Regions from separate parts of the Pseudogemmobacter sonorensis genome, predicted to be linked through region 4. Evidence: riboswitches for the same ligand, from Rfam matches in the RefSeq annotation. Region 4 holds a riboswitch; each other region holds the start of a gene.
What was found. Region 4 has a riboswitch for cobalamin ahead of ABNX41_RS02520 (aromatic ring-hydroxylating oxygenase subunit alpha). Riboswitches for the same ligand answer to the same signal wherever they lie in the genome.
Positions count from the first base shown of each region.

Region 1 (2,193 bases), on a different contig from region 4:
GTGATCGCATTGCCATGTTCGGTCGAGGCGAAACCGCATTGCGGCGCGATGCCAAGCTGGTCGAGATCGACATGTTTCGACGCCTCGTCGAATTTGGCGCGCAGCCAGTCGAGATCTTCCAGATCGCCGGTCTTCGTGGTGATGAACCCCGCCATCACCCGCTTGTCGCCCCTGGGCAGCAGGCGCAAGGGCTCCAGCCCGCCCGCGCGATCGGTGTCGTATTCCATGAAATACACATCGACCGAGGTCTGGTTGAAGATCGCATCCGCCGCGAAGTCGTAGCCCCCCTCGGCCACATGCGAGGAGCGGAAGTTCCCCCGGCACATATGCATGCCGATCACCAGATCCTCGGGGCGGTCCCTGATCGCCTCTTCCAGCATCCAGGCGTATTTCTTTACCAGCTCATCGGGGTCCTGCCCCATGGCGCGTCGGATCTCGCGCTGTTTGGGATCGCCCAGATAGGCGAAGAAGATGTCGTCCAGTTGCAGATAGCGGCAGCCCGCGTCGTAGAAGGCCCGCACCGCCTTTTTATAGGTCGCGGCGATGTCGTGGAACAAAGCCTCCGGATCGCGATAGGGGGCGTGTTCGATATTCTCCGGCTCCATCCGGTAGTGGCAGGCCGAGGGGCCGGGGATCGAGATCTTGGGTACGCCCTCCCCGGGGCGCACCAGATCCCGCACGAAGGTGAAATGCGCAAGCATCGGATGATCGGCGGGAAAATCCAGCGGCCCGGTCAGATGCGCCTCGATGGGGGGCGTCTTGTGCTCGGTCTGGAACGGCAGGCTTCGGGTCGAGGGCTTCATGTCGAGGCCGGTCAGCATGCCCATGAAATCGTAGTGCCAGAACTGGCGGCGCACCTCGCCGTCGGTGAAGACCCTGAGGCCCGCATCCTTCTGAAGCTTCACCAGGTCGCGGACCGCCATATCCTCGACCAGGGTCAGCTCGCCGTCGAAAATGCCCCGCTCGCGCAACGCGCGCACCATCCCGGGGCGCAGGAGAGAGCCGACATGATCGGCCCGGCAGGGCGCGCGGCGGCGGAAACGGGATTCGGTCTGGATCATCGTGACATGCCTTCCGGGCGGCCCGGAAACCCCCGGGCCGATAAATGAACGGACGCGCCCCGCGACCAAAGGCCGCGAAACGGGCCCCCACGACCGGGGTCGTGAAGGCGCTTGCCGTCACCTTTGCGGATTTGCCGCTCCCGACGCGCCCACCGCGGCCGGAACAGGTGAACAGATCCGGGCAGGTTTCCTGACTTGCGGGTCGCCGCCTTGTCCGGCCTTCCCGGCGCGTTTTGCGCACCAGTGGCATGTCGGACAGGCTCTCCGCCTACAGTTGCGGGGGCAGTCCCGGATTCGGGCCTTCGCCCTGACCGGATTCCCTTTTACCCGGGGCTTCCCCCGGCACCTGGATCAGCACGCAGGCTCTGCCGCCGCGCCGCATCTGTCAATGGATGCGGTGTTGAAATCATCGCATGATGATGATGAAGCCGGACGCCCGCCGCGCGGCGCCGCAGGCCAGGTCCCGCACGGAACGGCACCCCAGAAATCCGGTTTCGTCCCGGCCAGAAACCGCCTATATTCGCCGCATCGGCGCCGGTCGGGGCGCTTGCGCGCCGAGAGAACAAGCCTCGAAAAAAGCCCCGGAGCAGGCCCGCCATGCGCATCGTCTACCATCTCGGCGCCCATTGCACCGATGAAGAGCGGCTCATCCGCTGCCTGCTGAAGAACCGCAGCGCCCTGGCCGAGCAGGGCATCGCCGTGCCCGCCCCCACCCGCTATCGCCGCCTCTTGCGCGACACCGCCGTCCAGCTCAAGGGCGCCGCCGCCTCGGTCGAGACCCAGACCATGGTGCTGGAGCAGATCATGGACGAGGATGACGCCGACCGGCTGATCCTGAGCTGGGACAGCTTCCTCGCCTTTCCGCAATGGGCGCTGCGCGGCCAGCTTTACGGTTTCGCGGGCGAGCGGATCCGCGCCTTCACCCAGATCTTTCCCGCGATCGGCGCCGAATTCCACCTGGCGATCCGCAACCCCGCGACCTTCCTTCCCGCCCTGTTCGAGCGCCAGAAGGGCAAAAGCTACGAGGAATTCATCGAAGGCGCCGATCCGTTGCAGATCCGCTGGTCGGATGTGGTGCGCCAGATCGTGACCCAGAACCCCGGCGTGCCGCTGACGATCTGGGCCGACGAGG
Region 1 is NZ_JBEFZE010000034.1:27,410-29,602, reverse strand. Features, by position in the region: gene ABNX41_RS18275 (5-methyltetrahydropteroyltriglutamate--homocysteine S-methyltransferase) at 1-1,061, opposite strand, end outside; cobalamin riboswitch at 1,225-1,426, opposite strand; gene ABNX41_RS18270 (hypothetical protein) at 1,659-2,193, shown strand, end outside.
Region 1: another riboswitch for cobalamin. It lies ahead of ABNX41_RS18275 (5-methyltetrahydropteroyltriglutamate--homocysteine S-methyltransferase); the one in region 4 lies ahead of ABNX41_RS02520 (aromatic ring-hydroxylating oxygenase subunit alpha).

Region 2 (2,193 bases), on a different contig from region 4:
GCCGCCATTGCGTCCCGAGGCGCCGAAGCCCGCGAAGGCCTTCTCGACCACGATCACCTTCAGATCGGGTCGCGCGCGTTTCAGATACCAGGCGGTCCACAGCCCGGTATAGCCTGCGCCGATGATGCAGACATCGGCCCGGGTCGGGCCCGGCAGGGGCGCGCGGGGGGTGGGCGGGCCGATCTCGGCATGCCAGAACGAGACGCCGCCGATGTTGCGGGGGGCGGTGGCGGGGGGCGAATGGGGCGCATTGGCGGACATTGGCGCTCGCTTGCAAAGGGGGGGGCGGCCGATGACCCGAGGGGGACGAAGGCGCGCGAAGGATCGTGGCATTTCGACCGGGATCGGCGGGAATGTCCATCGCGCCCGGTGCGAAACCGGGTGGGAGACACGGCCTGGAACCCGGTGCGCGACCCGGCCCGAGACCCGGCCCGAGACGGCGATCCCCGGGGCGCGGCGGGCGGGCAGGCCGACCGGGCCCGCGGATGGCTTGACAAGCCTGCCGCCCCCGGGCCATGCAGGGGAACCTTCGGTTTCCGGGGGCAGGCGGCGGGCCCCGGGGCATCGCTTTCGGCCCCGGATGAAAAGGGAACGCGGTGCGATTCCGCGGCTGCCCCCGCAACTGTAAGCGGCGAGCGCGGACGAACAATGCCACTGGGGCGCGCCTTTCGCGCCCTGGGAAGGCCCGTCCAATGCGCCCAGACCCGCAAGCCAGGAGACCTGCCAGGGTGATCACCCTTTCCGCCGTGCGTGGGGCGCGGAGGAGGGCGGGCTTCCGCCAGCGGTGACGAAACATGTCACCGGGCGGGCGGCCTTCGGCCTTTTCCCCTCGGGCCATGCAACGCATCCGCGGTCGCGCCGTCCCGGCCGCCGCCTGAGGGAGACATCAGATGCAGGGCATCTCACATATCGCAATCCTCGCGGCCCTTGCCGCGACGGGCTTCGCCACCGGCGCCCGCGCGCAGGAACGCGCGCTGTCCGACCATCTGCCGCTTGGCGAGATCACGCTTTCGGCCAGCACCGAGGCGCGCAGCCTGTCGCAGACCGGGGCCACCGTCTCGGTCGTCACCGGCGAGGATCTGAAGAAATCGGGCGAGCTTTCGGTCGCGGGCCAGCTTGCGCGCCTGCCCGGGGTCTCGATGGCGCGCAACGGCGGGCTCGGCACCTCGACCGCGCTGCGGCTGCGCGGCCTGGCCGGGCCCTATATCGGCGTGCGCATCGACGGGATCGACGTCGCCGACCCCTCGGGCACGCAATGCGCCTATGATTTCGGCTCGACCACCACCGGGGGCATCTCGCGGATCGAGGTGCTGCGCGGCTCGCAATCGGCGCTCTACGGCTCCGAGGCGATCGGCGGCGTCGTCGACATCACCAGCTTCCGCCCCGTGAAGGACGGCGTCTCGGGCGAGGCGGGGCTTGAGATCGGCTCGGACGCGACGCGCTCCGCCACGGCCTCGGTCGGGCTGAAGACCGAGCGGGCGGAGCTTGCCCTGACCCTCAGCCACACCCGCACCGACGGGATTTCGGCCTATGCCGGGGGCACCGAGGACGACGGGTTCGAAACCTCGATGCTGACGCTGCATGCGGCCTACGACCTGACCGACGGCATCCGCATCGGCTTCAACGGCTTTGCCCGCAACAGCTATACCGAATTCGACGGCCAGACCGCCGACAATGCCGAGACCGAGCATGGCCGCCTGCGCGGGGGTCGGTTGTTCGTGGCGGCCGAGACCGGCGCGGTCAGCCATGAGCTGTCCTATGCCCGGACCGAGACCTCGCGCTACTATCCCCTGGGCTGGGTGCAGGCCTATGACGGCGCGCGCGACCAGATCGCCTATGACGGGCGCTGGCGGGCCTCGGAGCAGGTCTCGCTCAACTGGGGCCTCGACCGCACCAGCGAGGATTTCGGCGCGGGCAGCGACCGGGGCAAGGCCTGGACCACGGCGGTCTACAGCGAATTGCTTTACGCGCCGACCCCGGATCTGGACCTGTCGCTGGCGCTGCGCCGCGACGATCACGAACATTTCGGCGGCAAGGTCACCGGCCGCGCCGCCATCGCCTGGCGGCCGGGCCAGGACTGGGTGATCCGGGCCGTGGCCTCGACCGGGTTCCGCGCGCCCTCGCTCTACGAGATGTATTCGGCCTATGGCGACACTGGCCTGATGCCCGAGACCAGCCAGAATTTCGAGCTTG
Region 2 is NZ_JBEFZE010000001.1:72,989-75,181, forward strand. Features, by position in the region: gene ABNX41_RS00300 (NAD(P)/FAD-dependent oxidoreductase) at 1-261, opposite strand, end outside; cobalamin riboswitch at 555-741, shown strand; gene ABNX41_RS00305 (TonB-dependent receptor plug domain-containing protein) at 891-2,193, shown strand, end outside.
Region 2: another riboswitch for cobalamin. It lies ahead of ABNX41_RS00305 (TonB-dependent receptor plug domain-containing protein); the one in region 4 lies ahead of ABNX41_RS02520 (aromatic ring-hydroxylating oxygenase subunit alpha).

Region 3 (2,193 bases), on a different contig from region 4:
ACAGTTGCAGCGCCGAATTGATCGAGCGGCCGATCGATTCCATATTGTCTTCCAGCCGCAAGAGGAAGCACGAGATCAGCTCGCCCCGCGACTTCTTCCCCGCGTTGAGGAAAGTCGGCGTCGCGGGCTGGAAGCGGCCCGCGATGATCTCTTCCATCAAGGCCATCGCCAGCGTCTCGTCGCCGCGCGCCAGCGCCAGCGAGACCATGACGACGCGGTCCTCGTAGCGCTCCAGGTAGCGCTGCCCGTCGCGGGTCTTCAGCGTGTAGGAGGTGTAGTATTTGAACGCGCCCAGGAAGGTCGGGAAACGGAACTTCCGCTCATAGGCGGTGTCCCAGATCTTGCGCTGGAAGTTCCGCGAATACTGGTCCAGCACCTCGGCTTCGTAATAGCCTTCCTCGACCAGATAGCGCAGCTTCTCGTCCAGGCTGTGGAAGAACACCGTGTTCTGGTTGACATGTTGCAGGAAATACTGCCGCGCCGCCATCCGGTCGGCATCGAAGCGGATCCTGCCCTCGCCGTCGTAGAGGTTCAGCATCGCGTTCAGCGCATGGTAGTCGAGCGCGGGTTTCACTGCACTGTCGAGCATTCATTCCCCCAAAACCTGGAAAGCCCCGCACGGATGCGGTCGATGTCGGTATCCGTCCCGGCCAGCTCGAATCGATAGAGCACCGGGACATTGCACTTGGCAGAGATCACCGCGCCGGCGCAAGCGTAGGTCGCGCCGAAATTCCGGTTCCCGCTGGCGATCACGCCGCGGATCAGGGCGCGGCGCGCCGGATCGTTCAGAAAGCGGATCACGGGCTTGGCGACGGCACCCCGCCCCATGCCGTCGGCATAGGTCGGGCAGACCAGGACATAGGGGCGATCCGGCTCGGGCATGGCGGCATCGGGCCGGATCGGGATACGCTCGGCCGGAAGCCCCAGCCGGGCCATGAAGCGCGCCGTATTGCCGGAAGCCGAAGAATAATAGACCAGCCCCGGCATCGCGCGCCCCTTCGATGGTCAGGAAATGCGGCCGATCATGTCGGGACGAAACCCGGCCCAATGCGCCTCGCCCGCCACCACGACCGGAGCCTGACGATAGCCAAGCGCCATGACCTTTTCCATCGCCTCGGCGTTCTGGGTCAGGTCGATGATGTTGTAGGACACGCCCCGGGCGTCCAGCGCGCGGGTGGTGGCGGTGCATTGAACGCAGGCGGGCTTCGAATAGACGGTGATGGTCATTGGATCTGTCCCCGATAGGTTTTTTGGCACAAGCGGACACAGACCCGCAGGGCCAGCCGAAGGCCAGCCCGAACAAAGGCTTCCCGTGCCCGCCGCACGGTTTCGTCATCTGCGTTCCGGCAGGTCTCCTGACTTGCGGGTCACGGCTTGGCTGGCCTTCCCGGGCGTCCCGACCCGGTGACATTTCAGCTTCGCTTACCGCTCACAGTTGCGGGGGCAGCGCCGGATTCACGCCGACTTCCCATCTTCACCCTGAGTCTCCTCAAGAGCACCGGAACACCATCATTTGCCCCCGTTCAATGCACGCTGTCAATATCTGGTGGTCGTCTTCCCGCCAGCCTCCTGCCACTTGCGGAAAACAGCGCCCAAGATGCAACAAGCTGCCCGAAGAACGGGCGCATGAGACGCAAAACGCGCGCCTCTCGGCGCGCGCTGGCGGTTCCGGTGGGGATATAAAGGTGCGGATCAGCGATCCTCTTCGTCCTCGTCATCCTGGCCGCCCGAGGGCAGGTTGAAGAAGCTTTCCGCATCCGAGAAGTCCGAAGGCTGCTTCTCCTCGGCCTCTTCCGATCCGAAGACCTCTAGTCCCTCGGGGATCTTCGGCTCGGGCGCCATGCCCAGGCTCTGCTCGGTCGAGACCAGCTTGCGCCGCTCGTCATCCGACATGACGCCGCCTTCGGCGGCCTTGCGCCGCGCCGCGACCTGCACGGCGGCATCCAGTTCCGACTGCTTGCACAGGCCAAGCGCCACCGGGTCGATCGGGGTGATGTTCTGGATGTTCCAATGCGTCCGTTCGCGGATGGACTGGATCGTCGGCTTGGTGGTGCCGACCAGCTTCCCGATGGCGCCATCGGGCAGTTCGGGATGGAACTTCACCAGCCACAGGATCGCCGCCGGGCGGTCCTGGCGCTTGGAAAGCGGGGTATAGCGCGGGCCGCGCCGCTTTTCCTCGCCCGCCGCATTGGG
Region 3 is NZ_JBEFZE010000006.1:102,220-104,412, reverse strand. Features, by position in the region: gene nrdE (class 1b ribonucleoside-diphosphate reductase subunit alpha) at 1-589, opposite strand, end outside; gene nrdI (class Ib ribonucleoside-diphosphate reductase assembly flavoprotein NrdI) at 571-987, opposite strand; gene nrdH (glutaredoxin-like protein NrdH) at 1,006-1,227, opposite strand; cobalamin riboswitch at 1,329-1,518, opposite strand; gene ABNX41_RS06880 (DUF1013 domain-containing protein) at 1,693-2,193, opposite strand, start outside.
Region 3: another riboswitch for cobalamin. It lies ahead of nrdH (glutaredoxin-like protein NrdH); the one in region 4 lies ahead of ABNX41_RS02520 (aromatic ring-hydroxylating oxygenase subunit alpha).

Region 4 (2,193 bases):
GACATCGTATAGCTTTCGGCATTGTTCAGCAGCGGGATGCGCGCCAGCCGCCACTGGAAATCCGCCTTGTTCACGAAGCGCGACGGCAGGCCCGCCGCCTCGCAGCGCTTCCAGTGGTCAAGGATGTCGGGGCTGGCCGAATCGGGGCCGTCCATCGCGGTCATGCGCGGATTGTCGGAATAGGTCCGGCACAGCGAGGGATGCGAGCCGCCGCAATGATAGCATTCGCGGTTGTTCTCCATCACCAGCTTCCAGTTGCCCTTCTCGACGATGGTCGAGGAGAAGGCGACCTTCGCCTCGCCAAGACCCGAGGGCGCCAGATAGCCCATCGCCGTGCGCGCCAGATCCGCCACCGGCGGCGGCACCTCGGCCAGGCAGATATAGACGACGCCGCCCAGATCCAGGCAATGCACCTTCTTCAGCCCGAATTTCGAGGCGTCGAAATCCTCGCCCATGTCGCGGGCGAAGATCAGCTTGCCTTCAAGGTCGTAGGTCCATTGGTGATAGGGGCAGACAAGGTTCGGAGTCGATCCGGTCTCCTTGGCGCAAAGCCGCTGGCCGCGATGGCGGCAGACGTTGTGAAAGGCGCGGATCCGGCCGTCCTTGCCCTTGATGACGACCACCGGATAGGTGCCGACCTGAAGGGTCGCATAGGCGCCCGGCTTGACCAATTCGCAGGTCGGAACGGCGAACAGCCATTCGCGATACCAGATCTGTTCAAGATCGGCGGCATAGGTGCCCGGATCGCAATAAAGATCGCGCGACAGGGCAAAGGCGGGGCGGCGTGAGGCGATCTGCCCCAGAATGTCGGAATGGCTCAGCATCTCAGACCTCGCTCTGCCCAAGCCTCCCCGCATGGGCCGGTTTCCAGTGATGCGCCCTTGGAGCCGGGGCCCCGCCGGTCGCGGCTTCGTCGATGCGAAGGCGGGTTTGCGGGCCGCGGGCCGGGCCGATGGCCCGTGGCGCGACGCCTTCCCGGGGGCTCCCTTCCCCCGGCGGCCGTCGTCGCGCCCTTTCCCGTCACCGTAGCGGAAGCAGTGCCGGTCTTGCGCCGACTTTCCAGTTCCCTGCCCCTGCGGGCAGCACCTTGCAGGGATCAGGAAATCACGGCGCGGGCGGGCGGGATCGACTGTTTGCGACCATCGGCAAGCGGAAACGGTCGCGCCGAAAATTCCCCGCCATGCGCAGACCCGGTCAAGGGCCGGAAACGCCCTCCGCCAGGGCCGGGCCGGAGGTGGGATCGGACGCCCGACCGGAGGCAGGGCCGGTCAGCACCAGCCCGCCCTCGCGGATCAGGAAATCCACCACGGCCTCGATCCCCGCGCCCTGTCGCAGTCGCGCCATGACATAGGGGCGCGTGCCGCGCGCCGCCCGCGTATCGGCCTCAAGCTGCGCCAGATCCACCCCGACATGGGGGGCGAGATCGGTCTTGTTCACCACCAGCAGGTCGGATTTCGTCAGCCCCGGCCCGCGCTTGCGCGGGATGTCCTGGCCCGCGGCGGTGTCGATCACATAGATGGTCAGATCGGCCAGTTCCGGCGAATAGGTCGCGGCCAGATTGTCGCCTCCCGATTCGATCAGGATCAGGTCGAGCGCGGGAAAGGCCGCGTTCAGATCCGCCACGGCGGCAAGGTTGATCGAGGCATCCTCGCGGATCGCTGTATGCGGGCAGCCGCCGGTCTCGACCCCCCGGATCCGCTCGGCCGACAGGACCTGCGCCCGCATCAGATATTCGGCATCCTCGCGGGTGTAGATGTCGTTGGTGATCACCGCCATCTCGCAGCGCCGGGAAAGCGCGCGGCACAATCCTTCGGTCAGGGTGGTCTTGCCCGCGCCGACCGGGCCGCCGATTCCGACCCGCAGGGGCCCGTGGGGAGAGGTCATGTCCTGAACAGCCTTGTCTCAAGGGTTTCATGCCGCATCGCCTGAAGATCGGCGCAAAGCGCGGCATTGCCAAGATCTTCCTCGCCCGCCTGCGCCGCCCGTTCGGCCAGCCCGGCGATCAGCGGATGCAGCGCGGCCAGAACGCCCTGCCCCTCGGTCTGGCCAAGCGGCACCGCCCGGGTGGCGATGGTGACGAGGTTCGAGGCGAAGGCATGCAGCGCCAGCGCGATCACTTCGAAGGCGGGCAAGGCCAGCGCCTGCGCCGCCCGCCCGATCGCCACCGGCAGCGGCGCGGGCAGGATCTCGCGC
Region 4 is NZ_JBEFZE010000002.1:179,085-181,277, reverse strand. Features, by position in the region: gene ABNX41_RS02520 (aromatic ring-hydroxylating oxygenase subunit alpha) at 1-824, opposite strand, end outside; cobalamin riboswitch at 906-1,105, opposite strand; gene ureG (urease accessory protein UreG) at 1,195-1,884, opposite strand; gene ABNX41_RS02510 (urease accessory protein UreF) at 1,881-2,193, opposite strand, start outside.